Regions from separate parts of the Massilia sp. P1_C10 genome, predicted to be linked through region 3. Evidence: predicted binding sites of a transcription regulator. Region 3 holds the regulator's gene; each other region holds the start of a gene.
The links. Region 3 encodes sigma-54, which starts transcription at its own class of promoters, with help from an activator protein. Its sites were predicted from a motif close to TGGCANGNAANCTGCTTT; they were not measured.
Positions count from the first base shown of each region.

Region 1: prpB (methylisocitrate lyase) is a predicted target of sigma-54. The motif match lies at 1,619-1,636, and genes of this name have one in related genera.
Region 2: AC1D02_RS08450 (PEP-CTERM sorting domain-containing protein) is a predicted target of sigma-54. The motif match lies at 1,738-1,755, and genes of this name have one in related genera.
Region 4: AC1D02_RS18455 (CmpA/NrtA family ABC transporter substrate-binding protein) is a predicted target of sigma-54. The motif match lies at 1,540-1,557, and genes of this name have one in related genera.

Region 1 is NZ_JBFUAC010000001.1:684,430-687,634, forward strand. Features, by position in the region: gene AC1D02_RS03210 (patatin-like phospholipase family protein) at 1-1,458, shown strand, start outside; gene prpB (methylisocitrate lyase) at 1,680-2,564, shown strand; gene prpC (bifunctional 2-methylcitrate synthase/citrate synthase) at 2,585-3,205, shown strand, end outside.
Region 2 is NZ_JBFUAC010000003.1:172,749-175,953, reverse strand. Features, by position in the region: gene AC1D02_RS08455 (hypothetical protein) at 1-756, opposite strand, end outside; gene AC1D02_RS08450 (PEP-CTERM sorting domain-containing protein) at 1,153-1,695, opposite strand; gene AC1D02_RS08445 (glycosyltransferase family 4 protein) at 1,850-3,097, opposite strand; gene AC1D02_RS08440 (nucleotide sugar dehydrogenase) at 3,097-3,205, opposite strand, start outside.
Region 3 is NZ_JBFUAC010000008.1:155,299-158,503, reverse strand. Features, by position in the region: gene lptA (lipopolysaccharide transport periplasmic protein LptA) at 1-214, shown strand, start outside; gene lptB (LPS export ABC transporter ATP-binding protein) at 214-969, shown strand; gene AC1D02_RS17645 (RNA polymerase factor sigma-54) at 973-2,469, shown strand; gene hpf (ribosome hibernation-promoting factor, HPF/YfiA family) at 2,541-2,894, shown strand; gene AC1D02_RS17635 (enoyl-CoA hydratase/isomerase family protein) at 2,989-3,205, shown strand, end outside.
Region 4 is NZ_JBFUAC010000009.1:76,248-79,452, forward strand. Features, by position in the region: gene plsY (glycerol-3-phosphate 1-O-acyltransferase PlsY) at 72-698, shown strand; gene AC1D02_RS18450 (DsbA family oxidoreductase) at 813-1,454, shown strand; gene AC1D02_RS18455 (CmpA/NrtA family ABC transporter substrate-binding protein) at 1,595-2,833, shown strand; gene ntrB (nitrate ABC transporter permease) at 2,844-3,205, shown strand, end outside.

The sequences.
Region 1 (3,205 bases), on a different contig from region 3:
TTCGAGCTCGCGTTCAGCCCTTACGCCTCGCCTTTGCGCGACGGCGTGAAGCTGCTGACCTCCACCTGGCCGCAATGGGCCGACACGCTCGGCCCCTTCAACGCTTGGGGGCGCGGCGACTACTTCCAGCTCGATCGCCTGATTTCACAGCAGGTCGATTTCGACCTGGTCGCCGCGCTCGGCGCGCTGCTCGGCGTGTCGAAGGATATCGCGCGCTGGCGCGAGGCCGACGTCCAGTCGCGCATGAAGCCCCCGCTCGCTCCGGAGGACAACGAAATTCTCAAGCAGCAGCTCGCAGCGCGAATCCGCGAGAATGTCGCCAAACAGCCGGCCGAAATCAGACGCCGGATGAGCCCCGCCGGTTTTCCCCACGGGTGTCCGCTCGACGTCGCGCTGAACCGATGGTCGCACGACGTGGCGACCGACCCGACCTCGTTCGACACGCTGGACGCCGCCGGCACGACGCTGATGGCGCAGATTCCGCACTTGCTGATCGGCGCCGTCGACGTCAGGGACGGCGAATTCGTCGCCTTCAGTTCCGAGCGCGCAGCCTCCGACGGTGGCATTTCGCTGCAGGCGGTGCTGGCCTCGGCCGCGCTGCCGTGGATGTTCGAAGCGGTTGAGGTTCCATTCATTGGCCCGGACGGGGCCACAACCAGGCGCAGCTTCTGGGACGGCCTGCTCTCGCAAAACCCGCCGGTCAAGAACTTCCTCGCCGGCGTCGAGGACACGCGCGTGCCCGCCGAGCTGTGGGTCTTGCAAATCAATCCGCGCGATTTCGACGTCGAGCAGCTGAAATTCGATATCGTCGATCGCCGCAACGAGTTGTCCGGAAACCTGTCGCTGAACCAGGAGATCGCGTTCATCGAAGCGGTCAACAAGCGCATCACGCGCGGCGACGACCGCAAGCACCAGCCGGTGCAGGTCCACCGCGTCATCCTGGACCGTTGCGCGATCGAGAAAACCGCCCCGGTCAAACTCAATGCCTTGTCCAAGTCCGACCGCAGCCCGATCCTGAAGGACGCGCTGATGGCGCATGGCGAGACGCAGGCGCAGCGCTTCTTCCGCATGCGCGACGCCTTGAAACTCGCCGGCGGCCACCTCGACGGCCACTCCCGCACCGACGCATTCGCGGTCCTGCGCAATGTGAAGGATCAATCCGGCGACGCGGCGCTGCGCCTGAACTTCGATCAGACGATCCTGCCCACGTCGGCCATTGTCGATAATTCGACCTTGCGGGCGACGGCGCTGTGGCACGCGCGCGGCATTGTCGACGAAGCCGCAGGCGTCCAACTGGAGGGCGCGATCGATTTCCTGATCGACGACTTCAGCGATCCGATCGACGTGCTGGAGATGCGCATCACCGAAGTGAAAATGGAGAAGGGCGCGCCCCGCGCCGACTTGCCCGCCGTCCCGCCCCGCGGCGACCGTCCGCCATCGAAGGGACGCCGGATGTAGAATGGCGCGTCCGACGGCAATTCACGGCGTTTCGTTTGTTTCACATTGAAACGCCGCTTGAAACACTCGGGCCGACATGATGATTATGCAATATTTTGCATAATCTTGATTTCAAAGGACTTCTTCAGCCGGGCCGCTGCGGCGAGAGCACGCTGGCCGCTGGCACGCCGCTTGCAATGTAAGCCCTGATGCAGTTCGATGAAACATACCAGGAGAATACGATGAGAGAATCCCGAGGCGCGTTGTTCCGCCGCGCAGTCGCCGAAGAATCGCCGTTGCAGGTGGTCGGCACGATTACCGCGTACACCGCGCGCATGGCCGAACAAACCGGCTACAAGGCGATCTACCTGTCCGGCGGCGGCGTCGCGGCCAACTCGCTCGGCATGCCGGACCTCGGCATCAGCACCATGGACGACGTCATCACCGACGCCCAGCGCATCACCGACACCTGCGGCCTGCCGCTGATGGTCGACATCGACACCGGCTGGGGCGGCGCCTTCAACATCGCCCGCACCATCCGCCACATGATCCGCGCCGACGTCGCCGCGGTCCACATGGAAGACCAGGTCTCGGCCAAGCGCTGCGGCCACCGCCCGGGCAAGGAAATCGTCAGCAAGGAAGAGATGGTCGACCGCATCAAGGCCGCCGTCGACGCCCGCCACGACGAGAACTTCGTCATCATGGCGCGCACCGACGCGCTGGCCGTCGAAGGCCTGAACGCCGCCATCGACCGCGCCTGCGCCTACGTCGAAGCGGGCGCCGACATGATCTTCCCGGAAGCGATTACCAAGCTCGAAATGTACGGCCAGGTGCGCGACGCGGTCGGCGTGCCCATCCTCGCAAACCTCACCGAATTCGGCGCCACGCCGCTGTTCACGCTCGACGAACTGCGCGCCAACAAGGTCGACATCGCGCTGTACTGCTGCGGCGCCTACCGCGCGATGAACGCGGCCGCGCTGAACTTCTACAAGACGCTGCGCGCCGAAGGCACCCAGAAAAACGTCGTGCCAGCCATGCAGCCGCGGATGGAAATGTACGACTACCTCGGCTACCACGACTACGAGAAGAAGCTCGACTCGCTGTTCGCCCAGGGTAAAGAAAAATAATCACACCGGAGATTTTCAAGATGACTGATAAAGCACCAACCGAAGCCGTCGCATTCAAACCAAAAAAATCCGTCGCCCTGTCCGGCGTCGCCGCCGGTAACACGGCCCTCTGCTCGGTCGGCAAGACCGGCAACGACCTGCACTATCGCGGCTACGATATCCTCGACGTTGCCGACAACAGCGAGTTCGAAGAAATCGCCTACCTGCTGGTGCACGGCAAACTGCCGAACGCCGCCGAACTGAAAGCCTACAAGACCAAGCTGAAAGCGCTGCGCGGCCTGCCGCAGGTAGTCAAGTCGGCACTCGAAGCGCTGCCTGCCGCCGCCCACCCGATGGACGTGATGCGCACCGGCTGCTCCGCGCTCGGTTGCGCGCTGCCGGAAAAGGACAGCCACGACATGCCGGGCGCGCGCGACATCGCCGACCGCCTGATGGCGTCGTTCGGCTCGATGCTGCTGTACTGGTACCACTTCAGCCACAACGGCAAACGCATCGAAGTCGAGACCGACGACGATTCGATCGGCGGCCACTTCCTGCACCTGCTGCACGGCGAGAAGCCGTCCGAGTCGTGGGTCAAGGCGATGCACACCTCGCTGATCCTGTACGCGGAACATGAGTTCAACGCCTCGACCTTCACCGCG
Region 2 (3,205 bases), on a different contig from region 3:
GGCCTGACTTCCGATGCTTAGCGTCACCGCGCGCGCGACGCCCGGGCTCAGCGTGGCGCGACCCGAAATCGTCGCGAACTTCAGCGAGCCGTCCGGCCAATAGTTCTTCGCAACCACCTGTGCACCCGGGATGCTGGTCGCGACGAAAGTGCCGGTCGGTACATCGCCTTTTTTGCAGGCATACCCGATCGAAAACGGCAGGTTGGTACCGCCGGCCGCAGACAACAGCTGGAACGCCCCAAAGGTGTTGGAAATACTAATGCCAAAGGGATTCGACGCCACCTGCGAGAGACTGTTGAGCGCGCTGGCGTACATCACCAGCCCGGTGGAATTGCCGAGCGTGCCGACGCCGTCATAGTTAAACGTCTGCTTGATCGCGTCGTAGGTGACGCCGGCCGGTGGCGTGCCGGAGTTTAGGCTGATGCGCATCTCGCTCGCGGTTTTCGACGTGACGTACGGGGCAATCGAGATGCTGGCGGGGGCGCCGACGGTGAAGGTCAAGGTCGGCACCGGGCTCCAGATCGGCAATGTGCCGGACTGAGTAATCGAGCCGAGCAGCATTGTTGGCTGATCGGCCGCGCCTGCGTTCGGCGTTTCCGGAACGGCGCTGCCGCCGCATGCCTGCAGACCGAGGCCACCGGCACTGGCGCCCAGGTATTTGAGAAAGCTGCGACGCGGCAACACGCATTCAGAAGGGAGACGCTCGATTTTGAACAGGCTGGTCACACCGGCTTTGGCAAGGGCAAGTTTTTTCATGGCTGAGAATAGAATCCGCAAAGAGTCGAAACTTCGACTGGTCAATTGAATGAGGGGTCGTACAGGCCAGGCATACCTGGTCAAGCGCCGTCTTGTTTCCAAGAGGGAAGGGGAAGCGACCTGGCCGAGCCTTTTGACTATATCGGCCGAATCGTTTCCGGCAAGTACGTTAATGCTTTGAGGCACGATACCATCAAACTTTCGCGAAATAATCTTAAGTTGCTCTGATGTAACGCAAATATTTTTGTGTAGTATCTAAAATTCAAGAAAAAAGCGGGCTGGAGTTGTCGAGAAACCACGCTCAGTCAGAGGGGTTTCCCGTTGCGGGGGAAGAAGGGGCGAACGCAAAAAAATGCCCGCATCGTGCGGGCAGTGTCGAAGTGGGGTACCTACGTTTTACAACAATCGGCGGCGGCGTGCGGCCAATACACTCAGGCCGATGCCAACCAGAATGAGCGAAGCGGGCTCAGGAACACCTTGCACCGGCGGGGTATCGGACAAGGTGAATGTGATCGACTCGCTGAATTGGTTCTGATTCAGGAATACGTAGCCATCTCCTACCACGCTGAAAAGGTTGACTTCGCCCGTGGAACTGGCGAACAGAAGGCCCGCGTCACTGATGAGAGGAAAGTTGCTTGGAAATAACTGATTGTCGTAAGTAAAGTTGTCACCGGTGTGAACTGCGGGGGCATCCGGGTTCGCGATGAGCGTCAGGGTGTTGCTGTCGCCATTCACGGTTTGGGTGCCGGTGCCTGAAATGGCGGTAAATGACCCGTCGCCGTTGTCGCTGGCGGTCAAGGTGCCGGCGCCGGAGACCGTTGCGCCCGAAAAGGTGAAATAGAACAACTGGTCTGCTGCTGCTGGCTTGACGATGAACATCAACGCGGTGAAGGCGACAGCAAACAGGGCAAAACCGGTTCTTGATTGGCCAGCTTTCATGTAGCGCTCCTTAACATGCTTGCAATGTTGGTCATGAACTGGAAAGCAAGGATCGAGCCAATAAAAAATTTGCTTTTAAATCATGAGCTTGGATAATCGGTGCGCGCATATAGCCGAGCTTGTGTAAAAAATATCGACAAACTCTGCAACGCGATCAAAGAACCGGTAGTGCCTCATTCACAACGGCCGCATCAAGTGCGTCGAGGCAAATTTGTTCGAACGCTCGCGCGGCCTTTTCATGACCGAAACGCGCCTCAACCAGGCTGCGGGCCTGGCGCGCCAACGTGTTCCTGAGCGGCTCGTCGCGCATCAGCTCCAGCAGTGCGCCGGCCATCTCGGCCGGATCGTCGCGTTCGAGGTAATGCTGATCCTTGTCCGCGCCCAGGCCCTCAATGCCGATCGCGGTCGACACCACCGGACAGCCCATGGCCATCGCTTCGAATGCCTTGATGCGGGTGCCGCCGCCGACCAGCAGCGGAATAATGAATGCGTGCGCGGCGTGCACATATGTGCGCACGTCGTCGACAAAACCGGTGAACTCGACGTTCTTCAACCCTTGCGCGCGGGCGAGCAGCGCGGGCGGCGGATTGCGGCCGACGATCTGAAAGCGCGCCTCGGGTCGGCTTGCCACGACCAGGGGCCATACCTTGCTCAGGAAAAATTCGATGCCGTCGATGTTGGCGGCCCAGTCCATCGAGCCAGTGAACACCACCGTGGGCGGGGTGTCGGGGCCGACCGGCGGCGGTGGGCTGAAATGAAAGAACTCGAGGTCGACGCCGGTGGGAATCGCGTGCGATTCCGCCACGCCGTAAGCGTCCTTGAAAAACCGGCCATCCCGTTCCGATACGGCGACCACCGCGTCGAATTCGCGCAGCACCGAGCGCTCGAAGCGTTCCATTTTCTTGTGCTGCGACGCCCACATCCAGCGCCGCAGCGGGTCGCGCGCCTGGCTGGCGTGGCGGGCAAAAATTTCCGCTTCGACGTTGTGCGTGAAGCAAACGCTGCGGCAGCGCAGCGCTGGCGGGCGCAGGACCGCCGAGTGCACGAAGTCGAACACCATCAGGTCAACGTCCGGCCGTGCGGCAACCGCGAGCACCGCTGCCATGCCTTGCGCTGTGCGGTCGGCCACCACGTTGATCGGCAGTTCGTCCGCCAGGTCCATGGCGCGCAGCCATTTCGCGCGCACGGGAGCCGGCTCCCATGCGATGAATTCGGCGCACACGCCGTCGAGCTCTTTCGCCCAGCGACGCATCTGTTCGGGCGTCGCCGGGCTGAGCAGAGTAACGTCGAAAGCGCCGCCCTTGAGACCGCGCAGGATGTTGGTGGTGCGGATCTTCCCGCCCGCGTCGTTGGGAAACAGGAAGACGGGCGAGATGAAGACGAGGCGCGGCCGGGTACCCATTACCAGCAAATGCCTTCGTACTGCGCGGCTGGGGCGTCGCGCAAGTCGGCATAACCGGACAGGTCGATGATGCGTTTCCCTTCCGCGTGGGCAATGATGGCTTGGCGC
Region 3 (3,205 bases):
ACTGAAGATGTACACGCGGGCCAAGCTGACCAAGCTGGAAGGCGCGCGGGTCGCCGACGAAGTCGAAGGCGCCTTCATCTCCTACGACAGCCGCAAGGAATTTTCCAGGGTCGAGAACACCAATACCGGCGAATCGAAACCGGGCGGCGGACGGGTCAAGATCACGATCCAGCCTCCCGTTAAGTCCGCGCCGGCGCCGGCGGGAAAGCAATGATGGATACAAAATCCTGCGGTAACACCCTGATCGTGCGCGGCCTGCAAAAGAGCTACGGCAAGCGGCTGGTGGTGCGCGACGTTTCGCTGCAGGTCGAATGCGGCGAAGTGGTCGGCCTGCTCGGCCCGAACGGCGCCGGCAAGACCACCTCGTTTTACATGATCGTCGGCCTGGTGCCGTCGGACGCCGGCTCGATCGACATCTCCGGCGTCGATATCTCCAGCCTGCCGATCCACCGCCGCGCGGTGCTCGGCCTGTCCTACCTGCCGCAGGAGGCCTCGGTGTTCCGCAAGCTGACGGTGGAGGACAACATCCGCGCCGTGCTCGAGCTGCAGAAGGTCGACGGCAAATCGCTGACCAAGGACCAGATCAACGAGCGCCTCGATACCTTGCTGGCCGACCTGCAGATCGAGAAGCTGCGCGAGAACCAGGCGATGTCGCTGTCGGGCGGCGAGCGGCGCCGCGTCGAGATCGCGCGCGCGCTGGCGACCAATCCGCGCTTCGTGCTGCTCGACGAGCCGTTCGCCGGCGTCGACCCGATCGCCGTGATCGAGATCCAGCGCATCGTGCGCTTCCTGAAGGAGCGCGGCATCGGCGTGCTGATCACCGACCATAACGTGCGCGAGACGCTCGGCATCTGCGATCGCGCGTATATTATCAATCAGGGTGCGGTGCTTGCTTCGGGACGTCCCGACGACATCATCGCGGACGAATCGGTGCGCCGCGTCTACCTGGGCGAACATTTCCGCATGTAAGCCATGAAACAGTCACTGCAACTACGGACTTCCCAACACCTCGCGCTGACGCCGCAGCTGCAGCAGTCGATCCGTCTGCTGCAGTTGTCCACGCTCGAGCTGCAACAGGAACTGACGCAGCTGCTGTCCGATAATCCGCTGCTCGAACGCCTCGACGACCCGCTCGACAACTCGGTGCGCCTGCTGGCCGATGGCGCCATCGGCACGCCGGCGTCGCCGGGCGAAGCGCCGTCCGAGCCGGGCGCGCAGGACGCGCCGCCGGGCGAGGGCAGCGGCGAGGCGCCCGGCGCCGGCGAAGGCGAGGGCGGGGGCGACGGCGAAACCCCCGAGGCGGCCGGCGGCGACAGCGAGGACTGGGGCGAGGCGGGCCGCAACAAGACCCCCGACGACGAGGATTCGCGGCCGCAGATCGAAGCGTCGGCGACCACCCTGCGCGATCATTTGATGGAGCAGATGCGCCTGGCCATGCTGGGCACGCGCGACCGCGCGCTGGTCGAACTGATGATCGACGCGCTCGACGACAACGGCTACCTGACCGAGTCGCTCGAAGAGATCCTCGAGCGCCTGCCGCCCGAGCTGGAACTCGACCTCGACGAACTGAAGACCGCGCTGTCGCTGCTGCAAAGCTTCGACCCGGCGGGCGTCGGCGCGCGCAACGCCTCCGAATGCCTGGCGCTGCAGATCAAACGCATGCCCGGCGTGCCGCTGGTCACGCGGCGCATGGCGCTCGACATCGTCTGCAAGCACCTGGCCTGGTTCGCCCAGCGCGATTTCAACAAGCTGAAAAAAGCCCTCGACTGCGACGACGAGGACCTGCGCGAGGCGCAGGCCGTGATCCGCAACTGCAATCCGCATCCGGGCGCGGCATTCGGCACCGGCGCCTCCGACTACGTGGTGCCGGACGTGATCGTGCGGCGCGCGAAGAACGGCTGGACCGTCTCGCTGAACCAGGAAGTGATGCCGCGCCTGCGCGTCAACAGCATGTACGCCAACCTGCTCAAGAACGGCAAGGGCGAAGGCCAGCTGGGCGCGCAGCTGCAGGAAGCGAAGTGGCTGATCAAGAATATGCGCCAGCGCTTCGATACGATCCTGCGCGTGGCGGAGGCGATTGTCGAGCGGCAACGGAACTTTTTCAGCCATGGCGCGGTTGCCATGCGTCCACTTGTGCTGCGCGAAATTGCTGATACACTGGGTCTACACGAGAGTACGATATCTCGTGTGACAACCCAAAAATACATGCTCACGCCGCATGGTATGTTTGAGTTGAAATACTTTTTTGGGAGCCACGTCGCCACCGAAGCAGGGGGAGAAGCATCCTCCACGGCGATACGGGCACTCATCGTGCAACTCACAGGAGCCGAAGACCCTAAAAACCCTTTATCAGACAGTAAGATCGCAGACATGCTGGGGGAACAGGGGATGGTTATTGCACGACGCACGGTCGCCAAGTACCGTGAAGCGCTCAAGATACCGCCAGTGGCCCTCCGTAAAAGTTTGTAGATCGACCTCACACGCTGTTCCTCTGCGCGTATGACGCACGAACAGGTAGCGACATCATCAAAGGAGTGTGTATGAATCTCACAATCAGTGGACATCATCTTGAAGTGACCCCAGCCATCCGTGAATACGTACAGAACAAACTGGAGCGAGTGAAGCGTCATTTCGATCAAGTGATCGACATCGCCGTGATCCTCACCGTCGATAATCTGACTGAAAAAGAAAAACGGCAAAAAGCCGAGATCAACTTGAGGCTGCCGGGTAAAACCGTGAATGTCGCCAGCCTGTCACACGACCTGTACGCTGCCATCGACAGCCTGATCGACAAGCTCGATCGACAAGTCATGAAATACAAATCCCAAGTGCAGGAGCACAACCACCAGGCCATCAAGCATCTGCAAGAGCCGGAGCTCCCCGCCGCCGCATAAGGCCGGCATCACCTGAAAGCGAGGGCGCCGTCGGCGCCCTTTTTGTATCTGGCGCCTGCGTTAAAATACGCCCTTTCCGACCACGATCCCGACCATGACCGACTTCGTCAAAACCCGCATCGCCAACCGCACCGGCATCATCACCCTGGACCGCCCGCGCACGCTCAACTCGCTGTCGCTGGAAATGATCCGCGCGCTGTCCGACGTGCTGCTGGCGTGGCGCGACGATCCCGCGGTGGACGCCGTGGTCCTGCGCAGCAGCACCGACAAGGCGCTGTGCGCCGGCGGCGACATCCGCTACTTCCACGACG
Region 4 (3,205 bases), on a different contig from region 3:
CGGCCGGCGCCGATGGTGTATATTCACGAGCCGGCGCCTGATTGCCGGCTTGATAACAATAGAGAGAAACGATGAACACCCTGATTTTTGTGATTGCCGCCTACCTGATCGGCTCGATTTCGTTCGCGGTGGTGATGAGCCGCGTGTTCGGCCTGTCCGACCCGCGCACCTACGGCTCGAAGAACCCGGGCGCCACCAACGTGCTGCGCAGCGGGAACAAGAAGGCGGCGATCGCCACCCTGATCGGCGACGCGCTCAAGGGCTGGTTCGCGGTGTGGCTGGCCGAGCGGCTGGCGGACCAATATGGCGTGACCGACGCCGGCATCGCGATGGTGGCGCTGGCCGTGTTCATCGGGCACCTGTGGCCGGTGTTCTTCCGCTTCGTCGGCGGCAAGGGCGTGGCGACGGCGCTGGGCGTGCTGTTCGGGCTGAATCCGTGGCTGGGGCTGGCGACCCTGGTGACCTGGCTGGTGATCGCGTATGCGTTCCGCTATTCGTCGCTGGCGGCGCTGATCGCGGCCTTGTTCGCGCCGTTCTACTATGGGCTGCTGTTCGGCGTGGACGAGAAGCTGTTTGCGGTGGTGATCATGAGCGGGATGCTGATTTGGCGTCACAGCAAGAACATCTCGAACCTGATTGCGGGCAAGGAAAGCAAGATCGGCGGCAGCAAGACGGCTCCTGCGCCTAAGAAGAAGTAGCTGGCGACAAGCCCGGGGTCAGGTCCGGCGGACCTGACCCCGGAAGCTGGGCCGCGGCTTGAAATCCACCACCTCGCTCCCATATAGCCTCCTTATTCATAGAAGGGGTGCATCATGAGCAAGGAAATGAGGATTGATTTTGTGTCGGACGTGTCGTGCCCCTGGTGCGTCATCGGCCTCAAGGCCCTCGAGCAGGCGATCGATAACGTTAGCACCCTGACCAACGCCACCATCCACTTCCAACCCTTCGAACTGAATCCGGCCATGCCGCCGGAGGGCCAGGACATCGGCGAGCACCTGGCCCAGAAGTATGGCGCCAGCGCCGAGCAGCGCGCCCAGACCAGCGAAATGATCCGCGCGCGCGGCGAGGAGCTCGGTTTCGAGTTCGGCGCCCGCGACCGCATCTACAACACCTTCGACGCGCACCGCCTGCTGCACTGGGCCGAGGCGCAGGGCAAGCAGCGCGACCTCAAGATGGCGCTGTTCTCGGCCTACTTCACCGCCGGCGAAAACCCAGGCTCGCACCAGGTGCTGGTGCGCCTGGCCGAACAGGTCGGCCTCGACCCGGTCGAAGCGTCGCGCATCCTGGCCACCGACACCTTCGCCGCAGAAGTGCGCGAAGCCGAGCAGTTCTTCCAGCGCGCCGGCATCAATTCGGTCCCGGCCATCATCATCAACCAGAAGCACCTGATCTCGGGCGGGCAGCCGCCGGAAGTGTTCGAGCGCGCTTTGCGCGACATCGCCGCGCAGGACTGAGCGCAATCAAGCGCGTTTTTGGTGCGCCGCACAACAACGGTGCCTGAAATACGCGCAATTCCCTGATATTCCCTCGTTGCGAGGCTGGCACGCCAATTGCTGAAGCATTGGTAACAACAGCCGACCACAACGAGGGAACGATGACCAACGACACCACCACCAGCCGGATCCGCCGCACCATCCTCAAGGCGGGCGCCGGCGCCACGCTGACCGGACTCGCCAGCGGCGGCGTCTGGGCCGCCGGCTCCGACAAGCCCGAAAAAGAAGAAGTGAAGATCGGCTTCATCCCGCTGACCGACTGCGCGTCGGTGGTGATGGCGTCGGTGCTCGGCTTCGACAAGAAGTACGGCATCAAGATCATCCCCAGCAAGGAATCGTCCTGGGCCAGCGTGCGCGACAAGCTGGTCAACGGCGAACTGGACGCCGCGCATGTGCTCTACGGCCTGATCTACGGCGTCCAGATGGGCATCGGCGGCGCCAGGAAGGACATGGCGATCCTGATGAACCTGAACCAGAACGGCCAGGCCATCACGCTGGCGAAGAAGGTGTCGGACAAGGGCGGGGTCGATGGCCCTTCGCTGGCCAAGCTGATGCAGACCGACAAGCGCGAATACTCGTTCGCCCAGACCTTCCCGACCGGCACCCACGCGATGTGGCTGTACTACTGGCTGGCGACCTACGGCATCAATCCGATGAAGGACGCCAAGGTGATCACGGTGCCGCCGCCGCAGATGGTGGCCAATATGCGGGTCGGGAACATGGACGGCTTCTGCGTCGGCGAGCCGTGGAACCACCGCGCCATCGTCGACAACGTCGGCATCACCGCGGCCACCACCCAGGACATCTGGCGCGACCATCCTGAGAAGACGCTGGGCACCACGGCCGACTGGGTCAAGGCGCATCCGAACACCGCGCGCGCCCTGGTCGCGGCGATCCTCGACGCCAGCAAGTGGATCGACGCGTCGCTGTCGAACAAGACCAAGATGGCCGAAACCATCGCCGACAAATCGTACGTGAACACCTCGGTGGACGTGATCAACCAGCGCATCCTCGGGCGCTACCAGAACGGCATGGGCAAGACCTGGGACGACCCGAACCACATGAAGTTCTACAACGACGGCGCGGTCAACTTCCCCTACCTGTCGGACGGGATGTGGTTCATGACCCAGCACAAGCGCTGGGGCCTGCTCAAGGGCGAGCCGGACTACCTGGCCACCGCCACCGCGGTCAACCAGGTCGCGCTGTACAAGGAGGCGGCCACGCTGGCCAAGGTCAGCGTGCCGAAGTCGCCGATGCGCAGCGCGAAGCTGATCGATGGGACGGTCTGGGACGGCAAGAACCCCAAGGCCTACGCCGATTCATTCAAGATCAAGGCCTGAGGAGAATCGCATGAGCGCAGTACTCGAATCCGTGGCGGCCCCCTTGCTGGCGGCCGTTCCCGACAAGCCTCGGCGCAGCGAGCGCCTGGCCAACCAGGGCGTGAAAATCGGCGGGCGCCCGCGCAGCGGAGCGTTCCTGCTGGCGGCGCTGCCGCCGGTGCTCGGGCTGGCGCTGCTGGTGCTGGTCTGGCAGATCATCTCGGTCAAGAACAGCACCTTCCCGTCGCCGGCCGTGACGTGGGACGAGGCGGTGAAGCTGTTCTCCGATCCGTTCTACAGCAAGGGGCCGAACGACCAGGGCATCGGCTGGAACATCCTGGCCTCGCTCAAGCGCGTGGCGATCGGTTTCGGCATGGCCGCGGCGGTCGGCAT